Regions from separate parts of the Streptomyces sp. NPDC018019 genome, predicted to be linked through region 2. Evidence: riboswitches for the same ligand, from Rfam matches in the RefSeq annotation. Region 2 holds a riboswitch; each other region holds the start of a gene.
The links. A riboswitch is a leader RNA that binds a small molecule or an ion and turns the genes downstream of it on or off. The one in region 2 is predicted to bind cobalamin.

Region 1 (3,596 bases), on a different contig from region 2:
GTGGGCCGCCCGCTCAGCTCCTTCAGCATCTCCAGGCCCGGCTCCAGCAGCGTCACATCGCCGCGGAACTTGTTGACGAGATAGCCCGCGACCAGCGCCTGGTCCTCCCGGGACAGCAGCGCCGTTGTGCCGAAGAACGAGGCGAACACACCGCCCCGGTCGATGTCGCCGACCACCACGACCGGTATCCGGGCGGCCCGCGCGATGCCCATGTTCACGATGTCGGTACGCCGCAGATTGATCTCCGCGGGGCTGCCGGCGCCCTCGCAGATCACCGCGTCATGCGTACGGCGCAGCTCCTGGAGGCAGTCCGTGACCGTGCCGAGCAACTGCTCCTGGCGTCCCGCGTGGTAGCCGCGCGCGCTCAGCTCGCCCACCGGCTTGCCCATCAGCACGACCTGGCTGCTGCGGTCACTGCCCGGCTTCAGCAGCACCGGATTCATCAGCGCGCTCGGCTCGACGCGCGCCGCCGCCGCCTGCATCGCCTGCGCCCGCCCGATCTCCGCGCCCTCGCGCGTCACGAACGAATTCAGCGACATGTTCTGCGCCTTGAAGGGCGCCACCTTGACGCCCTTGCGGGCCAGCCAGCGGCAGATGCCCGCCGTCACCACGCTCTTGCCCGCGTCGGACGTGGTGCCCGCCACCAGCAGCCCACCGCCGAGCGGCGCCCCACCCGAACCGTTCACCTGGCACTCCTCGCCGTCCGCACGCTGCTGCTCACTGGGCCCTCCCGGCCGTACGGGACCGTCGTACCGTTCCTGGTGTACGGGACCGCCGCAGCGCCCCGGCCGCCAGCCGGCCCGCGACCGTGGCCGCCAGCGCCGCCACGCTCACCCGGCGCGACAGCGTCACGGCCCGCTCGATGTCCGCCACCGCCACGGGGCGCCCGGCGCCGCCGTTGAGCACCGGCCGGTGCTCGACCCGGCCGCCGTACGCCAGGGTGCCGCCCAGCCGTACGCCCAGCGCCCCCGCGAACGCGGCCTCCACCGGGCCCGCGTTGGGGCTCGGGTGGGACGCGCCGTCCTGCTGCCAGGCGCGCCACGCGCCCCGCCGGTCCGGGCCGGACAGGACCGCCAGCGCGGCGGTCAGCCGGGAGCCGGGGAAGCCGGCGACGTCGTCGAGGCGGGCCGAGGCCCACCCGAAGCGGCGGTAGCGCGGCGACTTGTGGCCCACCATCGCGTCCAGCGTGTTGACGGCACGGAACGCCAGCAGCCCCGGCACACCGGCGACGCCGCCCCACACCAGGGCGCCGACCACCGCGTCCGAGGTGTTCTCGGCGACGGACTCGACCACCGCGCGCGCCATCTGCTGACCGTCCAGGGCCTGGGGATCGCGCCCGCACAGGTGCGGCAGCCGCTCGCGCGCCACGTCGAGATCGCCCGCGGCGAGCGCCCCGCCGACGGCCCGCGCCTCGCGGCCCAGCGAGGTGCCGCCGAGAACGGCCCAGGTGGCGGCGGCGGTCAGCGCGACGGAGGTGGCGGGGGAGCGGCGTACGGCACGGGTGAGCAGCGCGGCGCCGACGGCGGTCCCGCCGGCGCACAGCGCGGTGTGCAGGGCCCCGCGCCCGCGGTCGTCGCGCCACAGGCGGCGCTCCACGGCTGCCGCGGCCCGCCCGAAGGCGGCCACCGGATGGCCGCGCCGGGGATCGCCCACGACCAGATCGCCGAGGAAGCCGAGGGCCGCGCCGCACGCGTAGCCGGCGTGTTCGGCACGCATCGGATCAGACCGCCGTCGCGCCTCGGAGGGGCGGTACGGGGGTACGTCCAGCAGGTCTCGCACTGCGGCCGGGCATGGCGGTAGGTCCTCACTCAGGGTCCGCGCCCTGGTTCGACGGATACGGCGACGAGAGTCTCCTGGCTCCCGGATCGGCGCGTCCCCCGGCCTTCCAGTCCGTACGGAACCCGTGTCCCGGACGCGGACCGTGGCCCTTGCTGGAGGAGCGCTCCCCGGTGACAGTGGCGGGACCGCGCCGGATTCTCACCGGACTTCCTCATCTGTCGCCGATTGGCTCCGGCAGTCCACCACGCTCCGCGAAGCCCGTCAACTCGCGCTTGACCTGCGGCGCGGACCCGTGGCAGGGCCTGTGGGCAAGGACACAGGCACGCGGTGTCCGGGAGACGGCGAGGGCGCCCGGTGGCCGCGGCAGGTGCCGCGGCCACCGGGCGCCCCGGGGACCGTGCTACGGCCGGGTCAGGCCGCGACGATCAGATAGATCCCGTACGCCACGGCCGCCGCGCACAGCGCGAAGCAGACGTACGCACCGGCCCGCGCCGCCCCGGCGGGACCGTCGGCGGCCACCGCCTCGCCCTCCTGGCGCGGCTTGCGGGACGTACCGACGATGCCGAGGGTGAACAGGCCCACGATGCCGACCGTCACGACCAGCGTGACGCCGAAGACCTGGCCGAGCGCTGCCCAGTCGATGCTCATTGCGTTCTCGTTCCTTCGTGGAAGCCGGGGGCGTGCGGGCGGGTCAGCCGGCGGCCGAGCCGGCCTTGGCGCGCAGCTTGGCCGTGTGTGTCTCGTGCGGGTGGGCGGCCACCGGGGCGGCGATCACCGGGGCGGCGACGCCGACCGGGTCGGCGAGCGGCGCGTCGGCCACCGTGGGCGCCGGGATGGTGGCGACGGCCGGAGCGGGCGCGGTCCCGACCGGGCCGGCGGGCGGCGGAGAGACAGTCTGCAGGGCGGCGGTCACCACACCCGCGGGCTCCACGGCCGGACCCTCGTTGACATTGGTGTGGTCCACCGGCTTGCGCCGGGAGGCCAGCCAGATCGCGCCGCAGACCGCGAGCGCGAGGACCGCGACGGTGGCGATGCCCCAGTCGCCCTGGTCCGCCAGCAGCGCGGCACCCGCCGCGACCAGGCCGGCGGCCGGCAGCGTCAGGCCCCAGGCGATCACCATCCGGCCCGCCGTGGACCAGCGCACCACACCGCCCTTGCGGCCCAGCCCCGAGCCCATGACCGAGCCGGAGCAGACCTGGGTGGTGGAGAGCGCGAAGCCGAGGTGGGAGGAGGCCAGGATGGTGGCCGCGGCGCCGGTCTGGGCGGCGAAGCCCTGCGGCGGCTGGATGTCGGTGATGCCCTTGCCCATCGTGCGGATGATCCGCCAGCCGCCCAGGTACGTGCCGAGCGCGATGGCCAGGCCGGCCGAGGCGATGACCCACAGCGGCGGGTCGGCGTGCGGTGCGACGACACCGCCGGTGATCAGCGCGAGGGTGATCACGCCCATCGTCTTCTGGGCGTCGTTGGTGCCGTGGGCGAGGGAGACCAGCGCGGCGGAGGCGATCTGCCCGGCGCGGTAGCCCTTGGCGGTCTCCGCCTCGTCGCGGTTGCGGGCCAGCCGGTAGGTCAGCCGGGTCGCGGCCATCGAGGCCAGACCGGCCACGATGGGCGCGGCGACGGCCGGGATGAGGACCTTCATGACGACGGCGCCGCCGTGCACGCCGCTCGCGCCGACGGACACCAGGGTCGCGCCGATCAGTCCGCCGAAGAGGGCGTGCGAGGAGCTGGAGGGGAGCCCGGCCAGCCAGGTGACGAGGTTCCAGACGATGGCGCCGACCAGTCCGGCGAAGATCACTTCTGGTCTGATGCCGGCGGTC
Region 2 (3,596 bases):
GGGGGAGAAGGTCGGGAGGGCGGGCGGCCGTTACGCGGCGGCCTGCGCCGCCCTGGCGACCGGGTGCAGGGCCGCGTACTCCAGCGGCGCCGACGGGTCGATCGAGAGGTCCAGCGGAGCCGGTCCGGCGCCCGCCCGGACGAGCAGGTCACCGACGGCGGCGATCATCGCGCCGTTGTCCGTGCACAGCCGCAGGGGCGGTACCCGCAACGTAATGCCCGCCGCGTGGCAGCGCTCCTCGGCCAGGGACCGTACGCGGGAGTTGGCGGCCACGCCGCCCACCACCACCAGGGTGCCCACGCCGTGCTCCGTGCAGGCCGCGACGGCCTTGCGGGTCAGTACATCGGCGACCGCCTCCTGGAGGGAGGCCGCGCCGTCCGCGACGGGCAGTTCGCCGCCCCTGTGCCGTTCGGCCCAGCGCGCGGCGGCCGTCTTCAGGCCGGAGAAGGAGAAGCCGTACGGGTCGTCACGCGGCCCGGTCAGCGGGCGCGGGAACGCGACGGCCTTCGGGTCGCCCTCGCGCGCTGCCCGGTCGATCGCCGGTCCGCCCGGATACGGCAGGCCGAAGACCCGCGCGACCTTGTCGAAGCATTCCCCGGCGGCGTCGTCGAGGGTGTCGCCCAGGTGCACGATCGGATCGCGCGCCAGATCCCGTACGAGGAGGAGGGAGGTGTGCCCGCCGGAGACGATCAGCACCATGCAGGGGTTGGGCAGCGGGCCGTGCTCCAGGGTGTCGGCGGCGACGTGCCCGGCGAGGTGGTGCACCCCGTACAGCGGTACGTCCAGCCCGTACGCCAGGCCCTTCGCACCGGCCAGGCCGACCTGGAGGGCGCCCGACAGGCCGGGGCCGGTGGTGACGGCCACCGCGCCGATGTCGGCCATGGTCAGACCCGCCTCGTCGAGCGCGCGGCGGACGACGGGCGTGAGGGAGTGCACGTGCGCGCGGGCCGCGATCTCCGGTACGACGCCGCCGTAGCGCGCGTGCTCGTCCATGCTGGACGCGACCGCGTGCCCGAGCAGCTGCCCGTTCCGGACGAGTCCCGCCCCGGTCTCGTCGCAGGACGACTCGATCCCCAGCACCACTGGAGAGCCTGGAGAGCCCACCGCACCGCTCCTTCGCACCCGCCGGATTCGTTATTGCGAGCTATGTGCAACAACCGTCTCCGACCAGGATACGGCGGCGGGCGGGTGTGACTCCGGGCGTGGCGGTTGACGCCGGTGGCTGTGGCTGCGGCGGTCCGCGTCCGCGCCGCGGCCATGGCGGCCCGCGCCTGTGCCCGTTCCCGTAACGCGGCCACGGCCCCGGGGCGCCGTCGGCTACCCGAGCTCCCCCGCCACCCGGACGTTCCACCGCCCGTCCCGCCCGCTCAGAACCGTCACGGCCAGCGGCGGTACGTCCACCCGCCAGAAGGACGAGGGCGGTGCCCCCAGGGCGCACACCACGGACGCACGGACGACGTCCGGCTCCACCACGGCGACCGTCCGGCCGCCCTCCGCCGCTCGGCCCGCCAGCCAGTCCGCCACCCGGCCGAGCAGCCGGGTCAGCGTCTCGCCGCCGTGCGGCGCGCTGTCCGGGTCGGCCAGCCAGGCGGCGACCGCCGCGGGCTCGGCGGCCATCACGTCCGCCAGGGCCAGCCCGCGCCAGCGGCCCATCGCGCACCCCGCCGCGCCCGGGTCCGGTACGGCCCGCAGGCCCAGCGCCTCGGCCGTCTCCCGGCAGCGCGCGGACGGCGAGGCCAGGGCCCGGCCGGCGGGCAGCGCGGCAGCGGCGGGGCGGGCGGCGCGGGCCCGGCGCAGGCCGCCGGGCGTCAGCGGCTCGTCGGCCGGGAAGCGCACCGCGCGCAGCGCGTCGTCGAAGGCCGGTGAGACCAACGTCACCCGGGTTGTCATGCGCACCTCTTCCGCTCGCGAGAACCTGATGGCGCACAAGGGAACAGTGGGGCGCCCGCCTGTCGCCGTGCGCCCACCAGGGGTCCGCGGCCCCTTGGCCCGGCCGCCGCCACGCGGTACGTTCCCGATGATATTGACGATGACATGACGGAAGCCGGTGGAATTCCGGCGCGGTCGCGCCACTGTGAGCCCGGACCGGTCCCGTACGGGGCCGCCGGACGAGCCAGACCCGTCCTGTCGTACCGATCCACTGTCCGGGACGCGTGTTTTCCCAGGAGGTACCCATGGCCCAGTCCGTCGCGCCGCCGACCACCGGCTCCGCCGCCCCCGCCCCCGCCACCCTGCCGGTCAGGACGGTCCTGCCGTGGGCGGTCTTCGGCGGCGTGCTGATGCTCGTCCTGCTCTACTTCGTCGGCGCCGAACAGGGCGCCACCTCGCTGCTCTCCGGCACCGACGTGCACGAGTGGGTCCACGACGGACGCCACCTGCTCGGCTTCCCCTGCCACTGACCGGGGGCCGCAGATGAACTCCGCCACCGTCAGGTCCCTCCTGGTGCGCGGCATGCTGGCCGGCCTCGCCGCCGGCCTGCTCGCCCTGCTCGTCGCCTACCTGCTGGGCGAACCCCAGATCGACGCCGCCATCGCGTTCGAAAACGCGCACGCCCACGAACACGAGGCGGAGGTCGTCAGCCGCGGCGTGCAGTCCACCGCGGGCCTGGCCACCGGCGTCCTGGTGTACGGCGTCGCACTGGGCGGGATCGCCGCCCTGGCCTACTGCTTCGCGCTGGGCCGGACCGGCCGCTTCGGCCCCCGCGCCACCGCCCTGCTGCTCTCCGGCGCCGCCTTCGCCGCGGTCTACCTCGTGCCGTTCCTCAAGTACCCGGCCAACCCGCCGTCCGTCGGCGACCCCGACTCCATCGGCAGGCGGACCGCGCTGTACTTCCTGATGATCGTCCTCAGCGTGCTGCTCACCGTCGCCGCGGTCATCCTCGGCAAGCGGCTCGCCCCCCGCCTCGGCACCTGGTACGCCACGGTCGCCGCGCTGGCGGCCTTCGCCGTTGCCGTCGGCCTCGCCTACGCGTTCCTGCCGGCCGTCAGCGAACTGCCGGAGGACTTCCCCGCCTTGCTGCTGTGGAAGTTCCGCGTCTCCGCCCTCGCCGTCCAGCTCGCCCTGTGGGCCGCCTTCGGGCTGGTCTTCGGCGAACTGGCCGAACGCGCCGTCCGGGCGCGGCGGGCCGGCGTTCCGCACGGGACGGGCGGGCCCGCCGTACGGTCGGTCCACTGACGCACCACTCCACGGACACCACTACGGCTCCGGCCGCGGCCATCCGCCGCGGCCGGAGCCGTGTACGTGGCGGGGGAGCCGTCGTACGCCCCGCATGGAGCCGTCGTACGTCCCGCATGGCGTCGTACGTCCCGCATGGCGTCGTACGTCCCGCACGGGGCCGCCGTACGCCGCGGTCCCGGAGCCGTGTGCGTCAGGCCGGGGCGGCGAGCAGCAGCGTCCACCACGGCCCGCGCCCGCCGGTGCCGGTGTCGATCCCCACGCCCGCGTGCCGGAACGAACAGTCGGCCAGCACCACCCGGTGCTCCGGGCTGCGCGCCCACGCCCGCACCACCTCGGCGGCGTCGAGCTGGCCGCGCGCGATGTTCTCGCCCGCGCGGCGCCAGTCGTACCCGACCGCCGAGAGCCGGTTGCCGGGACCG
Region 3 (3,596 bases), on a different contig from region 2:
ATGTTCGGCGTCGTCGAATGCCTTCTCGTTGGCCGCGGCACTCCCCCGGTTCCGTACGCCGAGCTGAATCCAGTCCGGATTCCTGCCGACCACGTCCTCCCACGACACCGGCCGGAAATCCCCCGCACAGTCCGCGAAGACGTTCCGCGCCCCGGCCTCGGTCAGCACCGCGTTCGCGACCTGCCGGTTGCAGACGGCGACGGGCTGTTTCGTCCCCGCGTCGAAATCGAAGAAGAAATACGACGGCCGCTTCTCCGTAGGCACGTCCGCAACGGCCTTGCGCACCACGGAGACCTTCTTCTCCATCTCCGCGACCAGTTGCACCGCACGCGGCGTCGTGCCCGTGACCTGCCCGAGGCGCCGGATGTCACCCTCCACCGCGGACAGGTCCCGCTGCGGCACCTTCTTGCGCGGCGCGCACGCCGTCGAAGCCAGATAGACGTGCTCGATGCCCGCCGCGGCGAATTCCGCATCGGTCGGCCCGGTCGCCGCCCCGCCCATGTTGCCCATGGACGCGAAGGTGTCGATGTAGAGATCGGCCCCGGAACCGAGCAGTTTCTCCTTCGGGATCACCGTTTTGCCGAGGACCGGCACCCGCTGCGCCTGCGCGTCGAGCCCGGGCGGCAACGTCCCTTTACCGGGCGGGAAGCCGGTACCGACGACCCGGTCGCCGACGCCCAGCCGGAGCAGCATTTCCAGGCTCGACGCATTGCTCGTGACGATTTTCCGCGGCGCCGCGGAGAACGTCGTCCGCCGCCCGTCGCAATCGGTGACGGTGACCGGGAATCCGCCCGCCGCACCGTCCCGGTCGCCCGCTTTCCCGGCCGCCCCTCCGTCGGCACCGCCGCACCCGGTGGCCAGCGCGGCCACCGCCAGCACCGTCACCGCCGAAGTCACCCCCACCGACCGGCCCCTCGGCACCCGTTCCACCCGCTCGACCCGCTTCGCCCGTTCCAGCCGCTTCACGCGAGGACGCATACGTCCGCTCTCCCTGCCTCTCGAACTGCCCGGCGGCCCGCTCGTGCGGCCCCCGGACCAGGTAGTCGAGCGGCCGGCGCCCTGGGTTCCCGCCGTATCGGCATACGGTGCGGCGGCGCATCGGGCCGGTGGCCGGTTCGCCGGCGGGGGTTAGAGTGTCCGGGCCGTGGTGTTCGGGAAGACCGGTGACGACCTTCGGGTCCAGGCCGGAGCGGCCCTCGCCACTGTGATCGGGAAGTTCCCGCCCCTTTCCGTACGCGCCGTCCGCCCGTACGGAGCCACTGGCCGCAGCCCGCGGCCGGGAAGGCCGGGGCGGGCGCGCACACCCGTCAGCCAGGAGACCGGCCACGGCATCTCACGAACTGATCCACGAGGTGCTGGAGCGTGACCACCGGATGCCCCTGTCCGCCGATCCCCCGTCTTCCCCTGCCCCCACCCCTACTACGCCCGTTTCCACCCCGCCCGTCCCATCCACCCCATCCGTCACCGCCGCACCGCTGCCTTCGTTCCACTGGCGGCGGCAGGACACGGTGCGGACCGCGGGACTGATGGCGGTCATCGCCGGGCTGCACGTCGTCGCCTTCGGCGTGCTCTTCCTCCTGGTCGTACCGCACCACTACGCGGTGGGCTCGCAGGTCTTCGGTGTCGGCCTCGGCCTCACCGCCTACACCCTCGGCATGCGGCACGCCTTCGACGCCGACCACATCGCCGCGATCGACAACACCACCCGCAAACTGATGGCCGACGGCAAGCGGCCGGTCTCCGTCGGCTTCTGGTTCGCGCTCGGGCACTCCAGCGTGGTCGTCGCCATGGCCGCCCTGGTCGCCGGCGGCGCGCAGCTCGCGGGCACCCTGCTGGACGACGGTTCGCGCACCCACCAGGTGCTCGGCACCGTCGGCACCACGGTCTCCGGCGGCTTCCTGTACCTGATCGCCGCGCTCAACCTCGTCGCGCTGGCCGGTATCTGGCGGGTGTTCCGCGCGATGCGGCAGGGACGGTACGACGAGACGGAGCTGGAACGGCAGCTCGACTCGCGCGGCTTCATGAACCGTGTACTGGGCCGCTTCACCCGCTCCATCACCCGGCCCGGCCAGATGTATCCGCTCGGCCTGCTCTTCGGCCTCGGCTTCGACACCGCGACCGAGGTGACGCTGATGGTGATGGCGGGCAGCGGCGCGGCGGCCGGTCTGCCCTGGTACGCGATCCTGGTGCTGCCGCTGCTGTTCGCGGCGGGCATGAGCCTGTTCGACACGCTGGACGGTACGTTCATGAACTTCGCGTACCAGTGGGCCTTCTCCAACCCGGTGCGCAAGGTCTACTACAACCTCACGATCACCGGCCTGTCGATCGCCGTGGCGTTCTTCATCGGGACCATCGAACTGGTCACCGTCCTCCACGACAAACTGGACCTGAAGGACGGCGTCACCGACTGGATCTCGTCCATCGACCTGGACAACGTCGGCTTCATCATCGTCGGCCTGTTCGTGGTCGTCTGGGCGGCGGCCCTGGCGTACTGGCGACTGGCCGGCGTGGAGAAACGCTGGTCGGCACGGACGACGGGGGCGGAGGCCGGGGAGACGGGCTGACGGAAGCGGGGGCCGGGGAACGGCCTGACAGGGGCTGGAGGCCGGGAAACGGCATGACGGGGGGAGGCCGGACAGTCGGCGCCTGACCGGGAGGCCGACCACCGACCTCCCGAGCCCCTGCCCTCACGAGCCCCGGGCCCTCAGACTCCCGGCCTCCTGGACCGCCGGGCACCCGGGCTGTCGACCACCCGGCCACCCAGCCCCTACCTCCCCCCTCCCCCCGAACTCCCCTCAATCAGGTCGCCGATCCGGCCGCCGCGCCCGTCTTCAAATCCCGGCCCCAACGGGCCAACTCCGCTTCGAGGTCGAGCGGACGCAGCCGGTCCGGTTCGTCCGGCCCCGGCCAGTTCTCGCGCGGCACACGCCACATGACCTCGAACTCGTTGCCGTCCGGATCCTTGGCGTACACCGACTTGGACACCAGGTGGTCGGTGGCGCCGACCAGCGCGCCCCGCTCCGCCAGCCCCGCCGCCACGTCCGCCAGCTCCCCGAGCGTGCCGACCTCCCAGGCCAGGTGGTAGAGACCCACCCGGCCGTGCTCGGGGCCGGGCGCCTCGGCGCCGACCGCGAACAGCCCGAGGTCGTGGTCGTTGGCCGTCCCCTCGGCCCTGAGGAACGCGGCCCGTCCCGGAATCCCGGTGTCCACCCGGAACCCGAGCGCCCCGGTATAGAAGGCCACCGCGCGCTCCACGTCCCGTACATAGAGCACCGCGTGATTCAGCCGCCGCACCGCCACGTCAACCCCTCGCCTTCCCACTTCTCCACATCATCGCTTCCCGGCATATCCGGCCCCGCTCCACTCCGCTCAGTTACGCAGCAGCAGGAACACGACCGCCACGACCACGGCAAGCACCAAGGCGGCCACGCCGTACACCAGCCGGTGCGCGCGCAGAACCGGGAGCAGCCGGTCGACCGCGTACCGGCCGGGACCGGTCAGCGCGAGAGCCGCGGCGCCCGCCGTGAGCAGCAGCTCGTACTCGACACCGTCGGGTGCGAAGAACCCGCCGCCCCACTTGACCGCCAGCGCGTTCA

Region 1: linked by a shared signal. The riboswitch ahead of ACH4FX_RS16435 (cobalamin biosynthesis protein) and the one ahead of ACH4FX_RS06020 (CbtB domain-containing protein) in region 2 are both predicted to bind cobalamin.
Region 3: linked by a shared signal. The riboswitch ahead of ACH4FX_RS13880 (HoxN/HupN/NixA family nickel/cobalt transporter) and the one ahead of ACH4FX_RS06020 (CbtB domain-containing protein) in region 2 are both predicted to bind cobalamin.

What each region holds. Positions count from the first base shown of each region.
Region 1 is NZ_JBIRGD010000008.1:250,945-254,540, forward strand. It holds gene ACH4FX_RS16430 (cobyric acid synthase) at 1-686, opposite strand, end outside; gene ACH4FX_RS16435 (cobalamin biosynthesis protein) at 718-1,716, opposite strand; cobalamin riboswitch at 1,847-1,994, opposite strand; gene ACH4FX_RS16440 (hypothetical protein) at 2,191-2,427, opposite strand; gene ACH4FX_RS16445 (anion permease) at 2,471-3,596, opposite strand, start outside.
Region 2 is NZ_JBIRGD010000003.1:44,619-48,214, reverse strand. It holds gene tsaD (tRNA (adenosine(37)-N6)-threonylcarbamoyltransferase complex transferase subunit TsaD) at 31-1,083, opposite strand; gene ACH4FX_RS06025 (histidine phosphatase family protein) at 1,318-1,890, opposite strand; cobalamin riboswitch at 1,999-2,142, shown strand; gene ACH4FX_RS06020 (CbtB domain-containing protein) at 2,175-2,399, shown strand; gene ACH4FX_RS06015 (CbtA family protein) at 2,413-3,174, shown strand; gene ACH4FX_RS06010 (CAP domain-containing protein) at 3,368-3,596, opposite strand, start outside.
Region 3 is NZ_JBIRGD010000007.1:10,965-14,560, reverse strand. It holds gene ACH4FX_RS13885 (ABC transporter substrate-binding protein) at 1-897, opposite strand, end outside; cobalamin riboswitch at 1,129-1,343, shown strand; gene ACH4FX_RS13880 (HoxN/HupN/NixA family nickel/cobalt transporter) at 1,341-2,564, shown strand; gene ACH4FX_RS13875 (VOC family protein) at 2,800-3,300, opposite strand; gene ACH4FX_RS13870 (DoxX family protein) at 3,370-3,596, opposite strand, start outside.